4 regions of the Streptomyces sp. NPDC001941 genome follow, and region 1 is predicted to be linked to each of the others. Evidence: riboswitches for the same ligand, from Rfam matches in the RefSeq annotation. Region 1 holds a riboswitch; each other region holds the start of a gene.

Region 1 (4,821 bases):
CGCCGCTCACCGGACCGGCCGGGTCAGGCCGTCGCCCCGCCGAGCTCGCCGCGCACCGTACGGGCGGCCGTGACCAGGTTCTCCAGCGAGGCCCGCGTCTCGGGCCAGCCGCGGGTCTTCAGGCCGCAGTCCGGGTTGACCCAGAGCCGCTCGGCGGGGATCGCCTCAAGGCCGGTGCGCAGCAGCGCGGCGGCCTCCTCGGCGCCGGGGACGCGCGGCGAGTGGATGTCGTACACGCCGGGGCCCGCCTCACGCGGGTAGCCGTGCGCCGCCAGCTCCCGGGCCACCTGCATGTGCGAGCGCGCCGCCTCCAGGCTGATCACGTCCGCGTCCAGGTCGTCGATGGCCTGCACGACGTCCCCGAACTCGGCGTAGCACATGTGGGTGTGGACCTGGGTCTCCGGCCGCACCCCGCTGGTGCTCAGGCGGAACGCCTCGGTGGCCCAGGCCAGGTACGCGGGGTGGTCGGCGGCGCGCAGCGGCAGGGTTTCGCGCAGCGCGGGCTCGTCTACCTGGATCACCGAAGTGCCGCTCTCCTCCAGGTCGTTCACCTCGTCGCGCAGCGCGAGCGCGACCTGGCGCGCCGTCTCGGCGAGCGGCTGGTCGTCGCGGACGAAGGACCAGGCGAGCATGGTGACCGGACCGGTCAGCATGCCCTTGACCGGCCGGTCGGAGAGGGACTGGGCGTACGAGGTCCAGCGCACCGTCATCGGCTCGGGGCGGGAGATGTCCCCGGCCAGCACCGGCGGGCGCACGTAGCGGGTGCCGTAGGACTGGACCCAGCCGTGCTGGGTGGCCAGGTAGCCGGTCAGCCGCTCGGCGAAGTACTGCACCATGTCGTTGCGTTCGGGCTCGCCGTGCACCAGGACGTCGATGCCGGTCTTCTCCTGGAAGGCGATGACCTCCTTGATCTCCGCCTCGATGCGCTCCTCGTACCCGGCCGTGTCGATCCGCCCGGCGCGCAGGTCGGCCCGGGCGACGCGCAGTTCGTCGGTCTGCGGGAAGGAGCCGATCGTCGTGGTGGGCAGCAGCGGCAGGCCCAGGTGGGCGCGCTGGGCGGCGGCCCGCTCGGGGTACGGCTGCGGTCGGCGGGCGTCCGCGTCGGTGACGGCGGCGGCGCGGGCCCGCACGGCCGGGTCGCGGGTGATGGGCGAGCCCGCGCGGGAGGCCAGGTCGGCCCGGTTGGAGGCCAGTTCGGGGGCGATCGCGTCGGTGCCGCTGCGCAGGCCCTTGGCGAGCGTGACGATCTCGTCCGTCTTCTGCCGGGCGAAGGACAGCCACCGCACGATCTGCGGGTCGATGTCCCGCTCCAGCGCCGCGTCCAGCGGCACGTGCAGCAGGGAGCAGGAGGCGGAGACGTCGACCCGGTCGGCGAGGCCGAGCAGCGTGCCGAGGGTGGCCAGGGACTTCTCCAGGTCGTTGACCCAGATGTTGCGGCCGTTGACCACGCCGGCGACCAGGCGCTTGCCGGGCAGGCCGCCGGCGGCCGCGAGCGCCGCGAGGTTGGCGCGCGCGGCGCCGGTGAAGTCCAGGGCCAGGCCCTCCACCGGAGCCTTGGCGAGGACCGGCAGAGCCTCCCCGAGCCGGTCGAAGTACGACGCCACGAGCAGCTTCGGCCGGTCGGTGGCGGCGGACAGGTCCCGCAACGCCCGCTCGGCGAAGCCCAGTTCGGCGCGGGTGCGGTCCTGGACGAGCGCGGGCTCGTCGAGCTGGACCCACTCCGCGCCCGCCGCGCGCAGATCGGCGAGCACCTCCGCGTACACCGGCAGCAGCCGGTCCAGGAGGGTCAGCGGCTCGAAGTCGGCCGGGACGCCGGGGGCGGGCTTGGCGAGCAGCAGGTAGGTGACCGGCCCGACCAGGACGGGCCGTGCCGCGAGCCCGAGAGCGAGCGCTTCCTTGAGCTCGGCGACCTGCTTCGAGGAGTCGGCCGTGAAGACGGTGTCGGGCCCCAGCTCCGGCACCAGGTAGTGGTAGTTGGTGTCGAACCACTTGGTCATCTCCAGCGGCGCGACGTCCTGGGTGCCGCGGGCCATCGCGAAGTAGCCGTCTAGCGCGTCGGCTTCGACGGCGGCGCGGTGCCGGTCCGGGACCGCGCCGACCATCACGGTGGTGTCGAGCACGTGGTCGTAGTACGAGAAGTCCCCGGTCGGGACCTCGCCGATGCCGGCCTCGGCGAGCCTGGTCCAGTTCGCGCGGCGCAGCCCGGCGGCGGTCGCGCGCAGCGCGTCGGCGGTGACGCGGCCCTTCCAGTAGCCCTCGATCGCCTTCTTGAGCTCGCGGTCGGCGCCCTGGCGGGGGTAGCCGTACACGGTGGCGCGTGCTGCCGCGGCTGCGGTCCTGCTGGTCACGGAGATCTCCTTCGAGAGACGTATCCCTGGGATCCCGGGGACGGCCGCGGGTGCGAAGGAGTGACGAGAGGGGGGCGGTACGGCGCGCGTCGAGGCGCTGTCGTCCACCCGCTCTTCACGCCGACCCGCCCACGAGGTCACCGGGATGTCCGCACGCGCGGGGAGCGCGTCCGGGCAGGTGGCAGGTCTTCGGACTCGCGGGCACGCCCTCAAGGAGGACACCTACTGGCCGTCGCTTCCCAGGCCCCTGTCTCGGGGTCCAGTGCGTATGACGGCGGTCGTTCCCGCTCACCGCTGCGGGGCAGTCCCGGATTCCCACCGGGTTCCCTCTTGCGACGCATCCCGCCTGGCGGACGGGGCGAACCAGCTGCGTGGATCACCCTACGTGCCCGCGCTCAAGGAACGCCAGAGCGTCCGGGCGCCCGAGCGCCCGTACGAGCTCCGACGTTTCGTTTGACATTCGAGATATCTGCCCACAGTCTTGAAGTAGCTCGACTGTCAAGTAAGCCGAAAGTCGAGCTGTATGGAAACCGAGAGACATCCGGGAGATCACATGTCCACGTCCAGCAGAACCGCCGCAGGGGCGCCGTCCCCCACCGCCCCCGCGCCAGGGGCCCACCCCAAGCGCTGGGCCGCCGCGGTCGTCATGATCATCGCCGCGCTGATGGACATGATCGACGGCTCGATCGTCAACACCGCGCTGCCCTCGATCGGCCGCGGCCTGGGTGCCGGTGCCGCCCAGCTGCAGTGGACCGTCTCGGCCTACATGCTCGGCTTCGCCTCCGCGCTGATCATCGCCGGGCACCTGGGGGACCGGTACGGCCGCAAGCCCGTGTTCCTGACCGGCGTCGGTCTCTTCGCCCTGGCCAGCCTCGCCAGCGCCACGGCCCCCGGCCCCGGGACGCTGATCGCGGCCCGCGCCCTCCAGGGCGTCGCCGCGGCCGTGCTGCTGCCGCAGGTCCTGGCCTCGTTCCGGACGCTGTTCGACGAGAAGGAGCGCGGCAAGGTCTTCGCCGTCTACGGGGCCATGGCGGGCCTCGCGGTCGCGGCGGGCGTGCTCCTGGGCGGCGTGCTGACCGACTGGAACCTGTTCGGCTGGGGGTGGCGCACCATCTTCGCCGTCAACGTCCCGGTCGCTCTCGTCGTCCTCGCGCTCGGCACCGCCTGGATCCCCGGCGGACAGGAGCGCGCCCGCGGCCGGATCGACCTGGTCGGCAACCTCGTCCTGGCCGCCTCGCTCGTCGCCATCGTCCTGCCGCTCGTCCAGGGGCGCGACAACGGATGGCCGCTGTGGGGCTGGCTGCTGCTCGCCGCCGGCGTCCTGGCGCTCGTCGCCCTGAGCGTCCTGGAGGCCCGGCGCGGCGTCGCGCACCCGCTGCTGCCCGTGGCCCTGTTCCGCAAGGCCGCCTTCAGCGCCGGACTCCTGGTCCAACTGGTCTTCTACGGCGGCATGTCCGGCTTCATGCTCGCCTTCACCATCTGGCTCCAGAACGGCCAGGGGTACACCCCCGTCCAGGCCGGCGTCCTCATGGTCGCCTTCTCCGGCGGCACGATCCTGTCCGCCCCGATGGTCGACGACCTGGTGGGCAGGCTCGGGCGTACGGTCCTGGTGCTCGGCGGCCTGGTCATGGCGGGCGGCTTCGCCTGGGTCCACCACGCCACCCAGCACGCCGGCGCGCAGCACACCGGCGCCTGGCCCCTGGTGCCCGGCCTCGTGGTCGCGGGCATCGGCCTGGGCCTGCTGATCATCCCGCTGGTCAACATCGTGCTCTCCGCCGTCCCCGACGGCCTGGCCGGCGGCGCGTCGGGCATCTTCTCCACCGCCCAGCAGTTCGGCGGAGCGCTCGGCGTCGCCGTCATCGGCAACGTCTTCTTCTCCCGCGCGGGCCACGGCCTGACCGACGCCATCAGCCACGCCGCGCTCTGGGCGATCGGCGCCTACCTGCTCTGCGCCGTGCTGTGCTTCGCGCTGCCCCGCAGGGCAGTCGGGGACCGCACCTCCGGAGCGTGACCGGACGTCCCACCCCTCTGGGGTAACTTGATGGTCGAGCCACAGGACTGTGAAGGGACCACGGGAGCCATGACCGCCGCCAGCCAGCAACCGCCCCAGCACCGGCTCGGCGAGGCCACCCGCGCCTACCAGGCCGCCGTCGACGACTTCGACCGCGAGCTCGCCCGTCACCTCGGCGTCAACGAGACGGACCTGCGCTGCCTGGAGATCCTCCTCCAGGAACTGCCCGAGGCCAGCCCCAGCCAGCTCGCCGACCGCCTCGGCCTGACCACCGGAAGCACCACGGCCCTCCTGGACCGCCTGGAGAAGGCCGGCTACCTGGCCCGCCAGGCGCACCCCACGGACCGGCGCAAGAGCGTCATCCGCGCCACCCCCGAGTTCCAGAAGACCGCGTACGCGCTGATGGCCCCGCTGGTCGACGAGGGCCAGCAGATGATCGCCGCGGAGTTCACCCCGGACCAG
Region 2 (4,821 bases), on a different contig from region 1:
CCGGCCAGGCGGTAGCCGCGGCCGGTCAGCAACTCGCCCACGGCCGGGTCCGCGACGTGCGCGAGCTCCACCTGGACCGGGGTGCCGAGCGCGGCGAACCGCCGTTCCACCGCGTCGAGTTCCGCTTCGGAGGGCGCTCCGGCGAAGCCGAGTCCGACCACCTTGTTCAGCGGGGAGTGCTCGTCCGCGCGGCAGGCGGCGCCGCCCGCGAGCGGAGTGACGAATCCCGCGTCCGGGCCCAGCCGGGCCAGTGCGGCGCGGGCGCCCGCGGTGATCAGCCCGGTCTCCGCGCGCTCGATGCGGGCGGCGAGCTCCAGGCCGCAGAAGAGGGTGCCGGCGGGGCCGCCGCCGAGTTCAGGGGTTGCCATGGCCTCGACCCTAGGCCTTGAGCCGTACGCCGATCCGCATCCCATGGGCGCCCGATGCTTGCACTTAGTTCAAGTGATGCCGTAACTTCTGTCTTGCACTTAGTTCAAGTGCTCGGGGGTCCTGGCCCCCACGGTTTTCTCAAGGATTCGGGACGAGAGGGGAACGTCATGGCGCAGGAGCTGCGGGACTTCGTGAAGGCGGCGGCCGAGGAGTTCGGCCTGCCGGGAGCGGCGGTCGGCGTACTCGTCGACGGGCAGCGGGTGTACGCCTCGCACGGCACGACCGCCCTGGTGGACGGGCTGCCCATGGACGAGCGCACGCTCTTCCCCGTCGCCTCCACCACCAAGCCCTTCACCGCCACCGCCCTGGTGCGCCTCGCCGCCGAGGGCAGGGTCGACCTCGGCGCCCCGGTGCGCCGCTACGTCCCCGACCTCAAGCTGGCCGACGAGAAGGCCGCCGACCGCATCACCGTCCTGCAGCTGCTCAACCACACCGGGGGACTCGACTGGAACCTGATCCCCGACGAGGACAACGAGACCCTCGCCGGGTTCGTCGAGCAGATGGACCGCCTGGAGGTCATCGCCGCCCCCGGTGAGCGCGCCTCCTACAGCCAGGCCGGCTACAACCTCGCGGGCCGCGTCATCGAGAACGTGACCGGCCTGCCCTACGAGCGGGCCGTGACCTCGCTCGTCCTGGAACCCGCCGGTCTGAGCAGCACCTTCTTCGACCTCGACGACGTCATCACCCGCAAGTACGCCGTCGGGCACGTCCGGGACGAGGAGGGGAGGCTGCGGGCGGCCACCCCGTGGAAGGCCTTCCGGGGCACCTCGCGCGCCAACAACCCCGGTGGCGGTGGCATCTCCACCGTCGAGGACCTGCTGAGCTGGGCCGAGTTCCACCTCGCCGACGGCGAGGGAGTCCTGCCCGCCGAGTCGGTGCGCGCCATGCGGGAGCAGACCGTGGAACTGCGGGCCAGCACCCTCGGCGACGGCTTCGGCATCTGCTGGTTCCTCAAGTGGATCGACGGTGTCCTGACGATCAGTCACGGAGGCTCCGGCAACGGTCAGTTCGCCGAACTCCTGATCGTTCCCGAGCGGAACTTCGCGGTGGTGTCCCTGTCCAACGCGGGCCCCGAGGGCTACCCGTTCAACCAGTCCGTGGTCCGCTGGGCCCTGGAGCACTACCTGGGCTTGGTCGAGCGCGACCCCGAGCCCGTCGCGTACGACGACGCGCGCTCCCGCGAGGTCGCCGGGCGCTACCAGAACGACGTGATGAACCTCGACATCGCCACCGACGGCGCGCGCCTCACCCTCGCCGTGGGCATCAAGCCCGAGGTCCGCTCCGCCTCCGACGCCGAGATGCCGCCGGACTACGCGGCCGAGCCGATGGGCTTCCTGCCCGCCGAGGGCGGCGGCGACGAGGCGGGGGACGAGTACGTGATCACCGAGGGCGGGCTGAAGGGGCAGCGGGGGTTCTTCACCCGGGACGCGGCGGGGCGGGTGACCGGGGTCGACCTGGCGGGGCGCCTCTTCACCCGTACGAGCTGACCGCCCGGGCGACGGGACCGTACCGCGCGACGGGACCGTACCGCGCGACGGGACCGAGCCCGACGGCGCGACCGAGCCCGACGACTGACCCTGGTCCCGGCCCTAAGTCCCGACCTGATGGACCGAAGTCACACAACATCTTCGGTCGGCATGTCGGACATGGCACCAGATGTAGTGTGACGGGCGTCGGTTCGTCGGGCGGCGCGCGCAGCGCCCCGACGAGGCAACAGGGAACCCGGTCGGATGCCGGGACTGCCCCGCAACGGTAGGGGCCGCACCCGCGGCCCGAGTCCGATACCTGCCGACGCCCTCCCCGCGTACACCTCCGGGGAGGACACACCCCGGACGCCTCGTGGGAGGGCCGACGTGACCAAGATCGACGCCGTGGCAGCGGTGACCGAGTACCTGGACCGCACCGACTGGCGGGTGAACGCCAACGCCAACCAGGGCTACTCGCTCGGCGGCCTCGTCCTCAACTCGGCGGGCAAGATGATCGCCAACTACTGGCTCGACGAGGTCTACCCGCCCGCCGTCGGCCGCGCCCACCGCGAGGGCGACCTGCACATCCACGACCTGGACATGCTCTCCGGCTACTGCGCGGGCTGGTCCCTGCGCACCCTGCTCACCGAGGGCTTCAACGGAGTCCCCGGCCAGATCGACTCCGCGCCGCCCAGGCACTTCGCCTCCGCCGCCGGACAGATCGTCAACTTCCTCGGCACCCTGCAGAACGAGTGGGCCGGCGCCCAGGCGTTCAGCTCCTTCGACACCTACATGGCGCCGTTCGTCCGCAAGGACGCCATGACGTACGCACAGGTCCACCAGTGCGTGCAGGAGATGGTGCACAACCTCAACGTGCCCTCCCGCTGGGGCACCCAGACCCCGTTCACCAACCTCACCTTCGACTGGACCTGCCCCGAGGACCTGCGCGCACAGGTCCCCGTCATCGGCGGCGAGGAGGCGGACTTCACCTACGGCGAGCTCCAGGCCGAGATGGACCTGATCAACCGCGCCTACATCGAGGTGATGACCCGCGGCGACGCCCGGGGCCGCGTCTTCACCTTCCCCATCCCCACCTACAACATCACCCGCGACTTCCCGTGGGAGAGCGACAACGCGCGGCGGCTGTTCGAGATGACCGCCAAGTACGGCCTGCCGTACTTCCAGAACTTCATCAACTCCGAGCTCAGCCCCGGCATGATCCGCTCGATGTGCTGCCGCCTGCAGCTGGACCTCACCGAACTGCTCAAGCGCGGCAACGGACTGTTCGGCAGCGCCGAGCAGACCGGATCGCTCGGCGTCGTCACCGTCAACTGCGCCCGCCTGGGCCATCTGCACCCGGGCGACGAGCCCGCCCTCCTCGCCGCCCTCGACCGGCTCCTCGAACTCGCCGTGGAGAGCCTGGAGATCAAGCGCGTCAAGGTCCAGGACCTCATCGACGACGGCCTCTACCCGTACACCAAGCGCTACCTGGGGACCCTGCGCAACCACTTCTCCACCATCGGCGTCAACGGCGTCAACGAGATGGTCCGCAACTTCACCGGCGACGCCCACGACCTCACCACCGACGAGGGCCACGCGCTCACCGTCCGCCTCCTCGACCACGTCCGCGCCCGCATGGTCGAGTTCCAGGAGCGCACCGGCCACCTCTACAACCTGGAGGCCACCCCCGCCGAGGGCACCACCTACCGGTTCGCCAAGGAGGACCGCCGCCGCCACCCCGGCATCCTCCAGGCCGGCACCGACGCCAACCCCTACTACACCAACTCCAGCCAGCTGCCCGTCGGTTGGACCGACGACCCGTTCGAGGCGCTGGAGCGCCAGGACGAACTCCAGGGCAAGTACACCGGCGGCACCGTGCTGCACCTCTACCTCTCCGAGCGCGTCTCCAGCGCCGAGGCCTGCCGCGAGCTGGTGCGACGCTCCCTGGAGCGCTTCTCGCTGCCCTACCTCACGGTCACCCCCACGTTCTCCATCTGCGCCGACCACGGCTACCTGGCGGGCGAGCACCCCCACTGCCCCACCTGCGGCTCCCCGTGCGAGGTGTGGACGCGGGTGATGGGCTACCACCGGCCGGTGTCCTCCTTCAACATCGGCAAGCGCGGCGAGCACGAGGAGCGCGTGCCGTTCCTGGAGCGGGCCGGAGCGCCCGCGTGATCCGGATCGGCGGCTGGGCCCGGCTGTCCACCTGCGACTGGCCGGGCCGCCTGGTCGCCACCGTGTTCTGCCAGGGTTGCCCGTGGCGCTGCGGCTACTGCCACAACCCGGAACTCCTCGACCCGCGCGTGCCCGCCGCCGTGTCCTGGGGCGCCGTGACGGTCCATCTGGCCCGGCGCCGGGGCCTGTTGGACGGCGTCGTCTTCTCCGGCGGCGAACCCCTCCTCCAGGCCGGGCTCGCCGACGCCGTGCGCCAGGCGCGTGCCCTCGGCTTCGCCGTGGGCCTGCACACCGGCGGCGCCTACCCCCGCCGGTTCGGGCAGCTCCTGGGGGAGGGGCTGCTCGACTGGGTCGGCTTTGACGTGAAGGCGCACCCGGAGGCGTACGAGAAGGTGACCGCGACCCCCAACAGCGCGTTCCCGGCGGCCCGTTCGCTCCGGCTGCTGCTCGACTCGGGGGTGCCGCACGAGGTCCGCACCACCGTCGACCCGGACCTGCTCGACGCGGCCGGGGTCACCGCCCTGCGGTCCTGGACCGAGCGGCAGGGCGTGCGCGGACACGTACTGAAGACGGCGCGGGCGGTCTGAGGCCCAGGGGGAGCCCCGACCGGGCTCAACTCCCTTCCGGAAGCACCCGCTTCTCCATCAGCGTGTACGACTTGCGCACGCCGCCGGGCTGCGGCTTGCCCTCCATCGTGCCCACCGCCCGGTAACCGGCGCGCAGGTAGTAGGAGTTGAGCCGCTCGTTGTCC
Region 3 (4,821 bases), on a different contig from region 1:
GCCGCGGGCGGCGCGGGTCTTCTCCCAGGCCGGCACCGGGCCGTTGCGCTCGGCCAGGTCGGCGGAGGCCTCGTAGGCGGCCAGCATGATCCGCTCGGCGATGCGGGTGGAGAGCGCGCGCGCCTCGGGGGAGTCGAACGGCAGCTTCAGCTGGAAGAAGACGTCCTGCAGGCCCATCGCGCCCAGGCCCACCGGGCGCCAGCGGGCGTTGGAGTTGCCGGCCTGCTCGGTCGGGTAGAAGTTGATGTCGACGACCCGGTCGAGGAAGGTGACGGCGGTGCGGACCGTCTCGTCCAGGCGCTCCCAGTCGATGTCGCCACCGCTGACGAAGGCGCCCAGGTTGACCGAGCCGAGGTTGCAGACGGCGGTCTCGTCGTCGTTGGTGACCTCGATGATCTCGGTGCACAGGTTGGAGGAGTGGACGACCGTGCCCGGCTCCGCCGTCTGGTTGGCGGTGCGGTTGGAGGCGTCCTTGAAGGTCATCCAGCCCTGGCCGGTCTGCGCCAGGGTGCGCATCATGCGGCCGTACAGCTCACGGGCGGGCATCGTCTTGCGGGCCAGGCCCCTGGCCTCGGCGGCGCGGTAGGCGGCGTCGAAGTCGTCGCCCCACAGGTCCACCAGCTCGGGCACGTCGGCGGGGGAGAACAGCGACCAGTCGGCGTCCGCGTTGACGCGGCGCATGAACTCGTCCGGCACCCAGTGCGCCAGGTTGAGGTTGTGCGTGCGGCGCTGGTCCTCGCCCGTGTTGTCGCGGAGCTCCAGGAACTCCTCGATGTCCGCGTGCCAGGTCTCCAGGTAGACGGCGGCGGCGCCCTTGCGGCGGCCGCCCTGGTTCACCGCGGCGACCGAGGCGTCCAGCGTCTTCAGGAACGGCACGATGCCGTTGGAGTGGCCGTTGGTGCCGCGGATGAGCGAGCCGCGGGCACGGATGCGGGAGTAGGAGAGGCCGATGCCGCCGGCGTGCTTCGACAGGCGCGCCACCTGGTGGTAGCGGTCGTAGATGGAGTCCAGCTCGTCCAGCGGCGAGTCGAGCAGGTAGCAGGACGACATCTGCGGGTGGCGGGTGCCGGAGTTGAAGAGCGTGGGGGAGGACGGCAGGTAGTCCAGGCGGCTCATCAGGCCGTAGAGCGCGGAGACCTCGTCCACGGCGCGGGTGGTCTCGTTCTCGGCCAGGCCGCAGGCCACCCGGAGCATGAAGTGCTGCGGGGTCTCGATGACCTTGCGGGTGATCGGGTGGCGCAGCAGGTAGCGCGAGTACAGGGTGCGCAGGCCGAAGTAGCCGAAGCGGTCGTCGGCGGCGCGGTCGACCAGCGCGTCCAGCCGGGCCGAGTGCAGCCGGACGAAGTCGGCGGTGCGGTCCGCGATCAGGCCCTCGCGGTGGCCGACCTCGACGGAGGCGGTGAAGCCGGTCGAGCCCTGGGTCGCGGCCTCCTCGGCGATGGTGCGGGTGAGCAGCCGGGCGGCGAGCCTGGAGTAGGCCGGGTCCTCGGAGATCAGGCCCGCGGCGGCCTCGGTCGCGAGCTCGCGCAGCTCCGCCTCGTCGGCGCGGGCGCTGCGGCCGCGCAGCGCGGCGGCGGCGACGCGGCCGGGGTCGGCGTCGGGGAGGTCCGCGGTGAGTTCGGTCAGGGTGCGCAGCAGCGCCGTGCCGGGGGCGTCGGCGTCGGCGGCGGCGATCTCTGAAGCCGGATCGGCGGGCGCGATGGTCACGTGGGGGCTCTCCCTCGCTCGGCTCGGGGCCGGCGCGGGGGGTGGCGTACGCGTGCGAGGGCAGGGCCGTGCGCCGCGTCCACCGGCCCACTCCGCGAGGCCCGGACGTCGTCGGCACCCGGGCCGGTCGGACCGGGTGCGCTGCCGGCAGGTCCTCGGACTCGTCGTCGTACAAATGGGTACGGGACACACCGTTGCGGGACAGTTCCGGATTCGAACCGGATTCCCCTGCGGCGACAGCGAGCACGAGCATACATGTGGGGGGCGCCGTCTGCGGCACCCCCCATATGTTGTGTCGCGCCGTCAGCGCGCGACTACGCGAACGGTTCGTCCGCCGTCGTTCGTCAGTGCGAGGAGCCCGCCGTGGCCGGGGGCAGTTCGGTCTGCACGCCGGGGTCTCCGGCGTCCGCCGTGTAGTCCTCCGGGGAGGTCTCGTCGACGCCCTCGGGGGCCTTGGCGGCCTTCAGGACGAAGGTGAGGACGACGGTGACCACCACGTTGAGCACGAAGGCGGTGAGGCCGATGTAGCCGATCTCGCCGATGCCGGGGATCTCGGCGGAGGAGCCGCCGAAGTGCTTCTGGGTGGGGGAGGCCACGCCGTACGCGGCGAGCGTGCCGTAGACCATGCCGACGGCCCAGCCGGCGAGCAGCGCCCAGCGGTGGAACCAGCGGGTGAACAGGCCGCCGACCAGGGCCGGGAAGGTCTGCAGGATCCAGATGCCGCCGAGCAGCTGGAAGTTGATGGCGACGGTCTTGTCCATGGTGAGGACGAAGACCAGGGCGCCGACCTTCACGAGCAGCGAGACCAGCTTGGAGACCTTGGTCTCCTGGGCCGGGGTGGCGTCGGGCCTGATGAAGTCCTTGTAGATGTTGCGGGTGAAGAGGTTGGCCGCGGCGATGGACATGATGGCCGCCGGGACCAGCGCGCCGATGCCGATGGCGGCGAAGGCCACGCCCGCGAACCAGTCGGGGAACATCGTCTCGAACAGCTGCGGGATCGCCAGCTGGCCGTTCTGCACCTTGATCCCGGCCGCGATCGCCATGAACCCCAGCAGCGCCAGCAGGCCCAGCATCAGCGAGTACAGCGGCAGGATCGTGGTGTTGCGCCGGATGACCTCGCGGCTGCGCGAGGACAGGGTCGCGGTGATCGAGTGCGGGTACATGAAGAGCGCGAGCGCCGAGCCGAGCGCCAGCGTGGCGTACGTCCACTGGCCCGCCTCGCCGGGTGCCAGCGCGCCGCGCGGCTTGCCGGTGGCCGGGTTGGTCTGGGCGAACGCCTCGCCCGCCTTGGCGAAGATGTCGTCGAAGCCGCCGAGCTTGATCGGGATGTAGATGATCGCGACCGCGATCACGATGTAGATCAGCGTGTCCTTGACGAACGCGATCAGCGCCGGGGCGCGCAGGCCCGAGGAGTAGGTGTAGGCCGCGAGGACGCCGAAGGCGATGAGCAGCGGCAGGTCCTTGACGAACCAGTTGGTGTCCTCGCCGCCGCCGACGCCCATCACGTCCAGGACGGCCTGGATGCCGACCAGCTGGAGCGCGATGTAGGGCATGGTGGCGAGGATGCCGGTGACCGCGACGGCCAGGGACAGGCCCTTGGAGCCGAAGCGCCCGCGCACGAAGTCCGAGGTGGTCACGTACCCGTGCTTGTGCGACACAGACCAGAGCCGGGGCAGGAAGGTGAAGATCAGCGGGTAGACCAGGATGGTGTACGGGACGGCGAAGAAGCCCGCCGCGCCCGCCGCGTAGATCGCCGCCGGGACGGCGACGAAGGTGTACGCGGTGTAGAGGTCGCCGCCCAGCAGGAACCAGGTGACCCAGGTGCCGAAGGACCGGCCGCCCAGGCCCCACTCGTCGAGGCTCTCGTTCTCGGCCTTGCGCCAGCGCGCGGCCAGGAAGCCCATGACCGTGACGGCCAGGAAGAAGAAGATGAAGACGGCGAGTGCCACGCCGTTCACGCCGTCCTTCACCGCGACGCACCTCCCTGACGGGCGCGCTGGTCACGCTTCCACAGCTGGTAGGCGACCATCGTGAGCACGGTCGAGACCAGCACCCAGAGCATCTGGTACCAGTAGAAGAACGGGATCCCGATGAAGGCCGGGTCCGTCTTCGCGTAACTGCCGACCCAGAGCATCGCGACGAACGGCGCGACCAGGCAGAGCCCCACCACCACCCTCAGTGGTGTGACGGTCGGTTGTTTCTCCTGTGGCATGCGGTGACTCCGTCCCCTCGCTGATCACCTGCGTAATGTGCGGGAAATCTAGGGGACGGGTCCGCTCCATGGAACCCCCGTCCGCATAACGGACGGGACACGCGGCACTCCGCAGGGTGATGAACCGGGAGCAACCGGAAGGATCAGTCGGTGGGGCGGCGCAGGCGCGCGACGAACTTGTAGCGGTCGCCGCGGTACACCGAGCGCACCCACTCCACCGGCTCGCCCTGGGCGTCCAGCGAGTGCCGGGAGAGCATCAGCATCGGCAGGCCCACGTCCGTACCGAGCAGGCCGGCCTCGCGCGGGGTGGCCAGGGACGTCTCGATGGTCTCCTCGGCCTCGGCCAGGTGCACGTCGTACACCTCGGCGAGGGCGGTGTAGAGGGACGTGTACTTGACCAGCGAGCGGCGCAGCGCGGGGAAGCGCTTGGCCGACAGGTGGGTGGTCTCGATGGCCATCGGCTCGCCGCTGGCCAGCCGCAGCCGCTCGATGCGCAGCACGCGCCCGCCGGGGGTGATGTCCAGCAGTCCGGCGAGGGTGTCGTCGGCCGTGACGTACCCGATGTCCAGGAGCTGGGAGGTGGGTTCGAGGCCCTGGGCGCGCATGTCCTCGGTGTACGAGGTCAGTTGGAGCGCCTGGGAGACCTTGGGCTTGGCCACGAAGGTGCCCTTGCCCTGGATGCGCTCCAGGCGGCCCTCGACGACCAGCTCCTGCAGGGCCTGGCGCACCGTGGTGCGGGAGGTGTCGAACTCGGCGGCCAGGGTGCGCTCCGGGGGCACCGGGGTGCCGGGCGGTAGCGTCTCTGTCATGTCGAGCAAGTGCCGCTTGAGGCGGTAGTACTTGGGCACGCGCGCGGTACGGGTGGCAGCCCCGCCCTCGGTCTCCGTGCCGCCCCCGTCCGT
Region 4 (4,821 bases), on a different contig from region 1:
CGCCGCGCGTCAGCAGGGCCAACTGGCAGAGGGACTCCAGGCGTTCGAGGTGGTCGCGGGCGCGGGCCAGGTCCGCGCCCCAGGCCAGCGCCCCGTGGTCGGCGATGAGCAGGACCGGGGGCGGGTCGTCGGCGGTGTCGAGCAGGTCCTCGACGTCGTCGGCGACGCGCTCCACGTCGGCGTGGTTGGCGAGCACCGGCACGTCGACCCGGTCCGGGTCGCCGGTGCCCAGGCCCTTGAGCAACTCGAAGCGCTCCAGGCGCAGGTGGCGGGGCTCGGCGGCCTTCCGGCCGCGCGCCGTGAGGGTGGCCGCGGCGGTGGCGTACGGGCAGTGGGCGTGGATCACCGCGCCCGCGGTGGTCGTCCGGTACAGCGCGGCGTGCAGCACCGACTCCGGGGACGCGCCGAGCCGGGCCGGGCGGGCCAGGACGCCGGTGGCGACGCTGATCTCGACCATGTCCTGGACGGTGAGCTCGCCCTTGTCCCGGCCGCCCGCGGTGATCAGCGCGAGGCCGCCGGGCTCGGGCAGCCGCACCGAGAGGTTGCCCGAGGTGCCGGGCATCCAGCCGCGCTCGTACAACGCCTTGGCGGCGTGGGCCAGTTGGATGCCCGAGGACAGGGTCGAACGGTGCACGGGTCCCCCTTTGCCGGATGGGTGTCCCACTCGTACCGGAAGCGGGCCGGACAGGCCAGAGCACGGAAGGGCCCGCCGGGACGCCCGGGGCCGGATCCCGCCCGGGGAACGCGGGGGGATCGCGGGGGGACGAACTATGGTGAGCGGGGCGGGCAGTCACTCACCTGGAGGTACTCCGTGAAGATGCTCATCAACGTGCCGGAGACCGTCGTCGCGGACGCGCTGCGCGGGATGGCCGCCGCGCACCCCGAGCTGACGGTGGACGTGGAGCGCCGGGTGGTGGTCCGCCGGGACGCCCCGGTGGCCGGGAAGGTGGCCCTGGTGTCGGGGGGCGGGTCCGGGCACGAGCCGCTGCACGGCGGGTTCGTGGGTCCCGGCATGCTGTCGGCCGCCTGCCCCGGTGAGGTGTTCACCTCGCCGGTGCCCGACCAGATGGTGCGGGCCGCCGCGGCGGTGGACAGCGGCGCGGGGGTGCTGTTCGTGGTGAAGAACTACACCGGGGACGTGCTGAACTTCGACATGGCGGCCGAACTCGCCGAGGACGAGGGCGTCCGGGTCGCCCGGGTCCTGGTGGACGACGACGTGGCGGTGGCCGACAGCCTGTACACGGCGGGCCGGCGCGGCACCGGCGGCACCCTGTTCGTGGAGAAGCTGGCGGGCGCCGCGGCCGAGGAGGGCGCGCCGCTGGAGCGGGTCGAGGCGGTCGCCCGGCGGGTCAACGAGCGCACCCGCAGCTTCGGCGTGGCGCTCGGCGCCTGCACCACGCCCGCCAAGGGCAGCCCCACCTTCGACCTGCCCGCGGGCGAACTGGAGCTGGGCATCGGCATCCACGGCGAGCCCGGCCGGGAGCGGCGGGCCATGATGACCTCCCGCGAGATCGCCGACTTCGCCGTGGACGCGGTCCTCGACGACCTGCGCCCGGACGGCCCGGTGCTGGCCCTGGTGAACGGCATGGGCGGCACGCCGCTACTGGAGTTGTACGGGTTCAACGCCGAGGTGCAGCGGGTGCTGACCGAGCGCGGGGTGCCCGTCGCCCGTACCCTCGTCGGCAACTACGTGACCTCGCTGGACATGGCGGGCTGCTCGGTGACGCTGTGCGCGGTGGACGAGGAGCTGCTGCGGCTGTGGGACGCGCCGGTGCGCACGCCCGCGCTGCGGTGGGGCTGCTGAGGGCGGGAAGAGACGGGAAGACGGGACGGGGAACGGAGCGGATCGTGGGAGTGCCCGAAGTGACAGTGCTGGACGCGGACTTCTTCCGCCGCTGGCTGACCGCCGTCGCCGCGTCGGTGGACCGGGAGGCCGACCGGCTGACCGAGCTCGACTCGGCGATCGGCGACGCCGACCACGGCAGCAACCTGCGGCGCGGGTTCGCCGCCGTGGCGGACGTGCTCGCGCGGGAGGAGCCCGCGACGCCCGGGGCCGTGCTCACCCTGGCCGGGCGGGAGTTGATCTCGACGGTGGGCGGTGCGTCGGGTCCGCTGTACGGGACGCTGCTGCGCCGCACCGGCAAGGAGCTGGGCGAGGCGGCCGAGGTGGACCGCACCGCGCTGGCGGCCGCGTTCGCCGCCGGGGTGGCCGCGGTGGCCCAGCTGGGCGGCGCCGCGCCCGGGGACAAGACGATGCTGGACGCGCTGGGTCCGGCGGCCGAGGCGCTGGGCGAGTCGTTCGCCGCGGCGGCCGGCGCGGCCGGGCGGGGCGCGGCGGACACCGTGCCGCTGCGGGCCCGCAAGGGCAGGGCGAGTTACCTGGGCGAGCGCAGCGTCGGGCACCAGGACCCGGGGGCCACCTCCGCCGCGCTGCTCCTCGCCGCGCTGGCCGGGACCGCCGGGGAGGCCGCGTGAACCCGGTGGGCATCGTCCTCGTCTCGCACAGCGCCGCCGTCGCGACGGCCGTCGCGGAGCTGGCCAGGGGTCTGGCGGGCGGCGCCGCGGAGGTGCCCGTGGCGGCGGCGGGCGGCACCGCGGACGGCGGGCTCGGCACCAGCGCGGAGCTGATCGCGCGGGCCGCGGCCGAGGTGGACCGGGGCGCCGGGGTGGCGGTGCTGGTGGACCTGGGCAGCGCGGTCCTCACCGTGAAGGCGCTGCTCGCCGACGGGGACGAACTGCCCGGATCGACCCGGCTGGTGGACGCGCCGCTGGTGGAGGGCGCGGTCGCGGCGGTGGTCGCGGCGTCGGCGGGCGCGGACCTGGCGGCGGTCGGGGCGGCGGCGACGGAGGCGTACGACTACCGCAAGGCGTGAGGCCCGGGACGCGGTCACGACCCGCGCCCGGAGCGGCGCGGGTTGTGATGTGCCTGGTGGGAGCACTAGTGTCACAGGGCCTTGGTGTACGGGAAACCGGTGGAGTACCGGTGCGGCCCTCGCCACTGTGATCGGGAGGTCCGGCTCCATCCCCCCTCGCGGGGAGCCACTGGATCGCCCCGGGTGACCGCCCGGGGCGTTTGGGAAGGCGGAGCCGGGCGGAAACACCGTCAGCCAGGAGACCGGCCAGGGCGCGTTGTCCATCCACGAGGTGCTGGAGAGGTCTCACTCACCCATGCATATAGCCGAGGGCTACCTGCCCCCGTTGCACGCGGCCGCCTGGGGCGCCGCCGCCGCGCCGTTCGTCGTCCACGGCGTGCGGAACCTGACCCGCGAGGTCCGGGCGAACCCGGAGTCCACCCTGCTGCTCGGCGCCTCGGGCGCCTTCACCTTCGTCCTCTCCGCGCTCAAGATTCCCTCGGTGACGGGTAGTTGTTCGCACCCGACCGGGACGGGGCTCGGCGCGATCCTGTTCCGGCCGCCGATCATGGCGGTGCTCGGCACGGTGACCCTGCTGTTCCAGGCGCTGCTGCTGGCGCACGGCGGGCTGACCACGCTGGGCGCCAACGCCTTCTCGATGGCGATCGTGGGGCCCTGGGCCGGCTACGGCGTGTACCGGCTGCTGCGGCGGTTCGACGTGCCGCTGATGGTGACGGTGTTCTTCGGCGCGTTCGTCGCGGACCTGTCCACGTACTGCGTCACCAGCGTGCAGCTGGCGCTGGCGTTCCCCGACCCGGCCGGCGGTTTCCTGGGCTCGCTGGGCAAGTTCGGGTCGATCTTCGCGCTCACCCAGATCCCGCTGGCCGTGAGCGAGGGCCTGCTCACCGTCCTGGTGATGCGGCTGCTGGTGCAGTCGAGCAAGGGCGAACTGACCCGGCTCGGCGTGCTGCTGACCGGTGCGGGCCGCAAGGGCGCTCCCGCCGAGCCCGAGGCGGTGGCCCGGTGAGCCGCAACGCGAAGATCAACACGCTGCTGCTCCTGGTCGTGGCCGCGCTGGCGGTGCTGCCGCTGGCGCTGGGCCTGGGCGACCACAAGGAGGAGCCGTTCGCCGGCGCCGACGCGCAGGCGGAGACGGCCATCACCGAGCTGGAGCCGGACTACGAGCCCTGGTTCTCGCCGCTGTACGAACCGCCGTCCGGCGAGATCGAGTCGGCGCTGTTTGCCCTCCAGGCCGCGCTCGGCGCGGGCGTCCTCGCCTACTACTTCGGGCTGCGGCGCGGCCGCCGCCAGGGCGAGGCGCGGGCGCTGGCCGGCCCGGCGGACGGCGAGGGGCACGAGGTCGCCGGTCCCGCGGCCGACGGCAGCCCGGCTTCCTCCTGATGCTGCCGATCGACGCGGCGGCGCACGGCAACCGCTGGCGCCGCCGCCACCCGCTGGAGAAGGCCGTCCTCGGGCTCGGCCTGACGCTCGCCGCGGTCTGCCTGCCGCCGTGGCCCGGCGCCCCGCTGGTCGCGGCGGCCACCCTGGCGGTGCTGCTCGGACCGGCGGGGGTGGCGCCCCGGCTGCTGTGGCGGGCGTTCCGGGTGCCGCTGGGCTTCTGCGTGACCGGCGCGGTGCCGCTGCTGTTCCAGGTCGGCGGGGCGGGCGGGTTCGTGACGCTCGCCCCGGACGGCCCGGCGCACGCAGGCCAGCTGCTGCTGCGCACCTCGGCGGCCTCGCTGGGGGTGCTGCTCTTCGCGTTCACCACGCCCGTCTCGGACGTGCTGCCCCGGCTGGTGCGCGCCGGGGTGCCCGCGCCGGTGGTGGACGTGGCGCTGGTGATGTACCGGATCTCGTTCCTGCTGCTCGACGCGGTGGCGCGGATCCGCCAGGCGCAGGCCGCCCGGCTCGGGGCCACCACCCGGGCGGCGGCCTGGCGCTCGCTGGCCGGGCTCACCGCCACCGCGTT

Evidence for each region. A riboswitch is a leader RNA that binds a small molecule or an ion and turns the genes downstream of it on or off. The one in region 1 is predicted to bind cobalamin.
Region 2: linked by a shared signal. The riboswitch ahead of ABT160_RS34125 (ribonucleoside triphosphate reductase) and the one ahead of metE (5-methyltetrahydropteroyltriglutamate--homocysteine S-methyltransferase) in region 1 are both predicted to bind cobalamin.
Region 3: linked by a shared signal. The riboswitch ahead of ABT160_RS07155 (ribonucleoside-diphosphate reductase subunit alpha) and the one ahead of metE (5-methyltetrahydropteroyltriglutamate--homocysteine S-methyltransferase) in region 1 are both predicted to bind cobalamin.
Region 4: linked by a shared signal. The riboswitch ahead of ABT160_RS14380 (energy-coupling factor ABC transporter permease) and the one ahead of metE (5-methyltetrahydropteroyltriglutamate--homocysteine S-methyltransferase) in region 1 are both predicted to bind cobalamin.

Annotation. Positions count from the first base shown of each region.
Region 1 is NZ_JBEOYE010000028.1:98,367-103,187, reverse strand. Features, by position in the region: gene metE (5-methyltetrahydropteroyltriglutamate--homocysteine S-methyltransferase) at 24-2,348, opposite strand; cobalamin riboswitch at 2,512-2,731, opposite strand; gene ABT160_RS20360 (MFS transporter) at 2,902-4,359, shown strand; gene ABT160_RS20355 (MarR family winged helix-turn-helix transcriptional regulator) at 4,429-4,821, shown strand, end outside.
Region 2 is NZ_JBEOYE010000070.1:33,334-38,154, forward strand. Features, by position in the region: gene ABT160_RS34115 (GNAT family N-acetyltransferase) at 1-368, opposite strand, end outside; gene ABT160_RS34120 (serine hydrolase domain-containing protein) at 537-1,916, shown strand; cobalamin riboswitch at 2,087-2,236, shown strand; gene ABT160_RS34125 (ribonucleoside triphosphate reductase) at 2,283-4,070, shown strand; gene ABT160_RS34130 (anaerobic ribonucleoside-triphosphate reductase activating protein) at 4,067-4,657, shown strand; gene ABT160_RS34135 (GNAT family N-acetyltransferase) at 4,683-4,821, opposite strand, start outside.
Region 3 is NZ_JBEOYE010000005.1:205,508-210,328, forward strand. Features, by position in the region: gene ABT160_RS07155 (ribonucleoside-diphosphate reductase subunit alpha) at 1-1,707, opposite strand, end outside; cobalamin riboswitch at 1,837-1,960, opposite strand; gene mctP (monocarboxylate uptake permease MctP) at 2,052-3,677, opposite strand; gene ABT160_RS07165 (DUF3311 domain-containing protein) at 3,674-3,919, opposite strand; gene ABT160_RS07170 (GntR family transcriptional regulator) at 4,063-4,821, opposite strand, start outside.
Region 4 is NZ_JBEOYE010000016.1:64,565-69,385, reverse strand. Features, by position in the region: gene mtnB (methylthioribulose 1-phosphate dehydratase) at 1-634, opposite strand, end outside; gene dhaK (dihydroxyacetone kinase subunit DhaK) at 812-1,804, shown strand; gene dhaL (dihydroxyacetone kinase subunit DhaL) at 1,870-2,475, shown strand; gene ABT160_RS14385 (PTS-dependent dihydroxyacetone kinase phosphotransferase subunit DhaM) at 2,472-2,873, shown strand; cobalamin riboswitch at 2,939-3,138, shown strand; gene ABT160_RS14380 (energy-coupling factor ABC transporter permease) at 3,169-3,879, shown strand; gene ABT160_RS14375 (energy-coupling factor ABC transporter substrate-binding protein) at 3,876-4,253, shown strand; gene cbiQ (cobalt ECF transporter T component CbiQ) at 4,253-4,821, shown strand, end outside.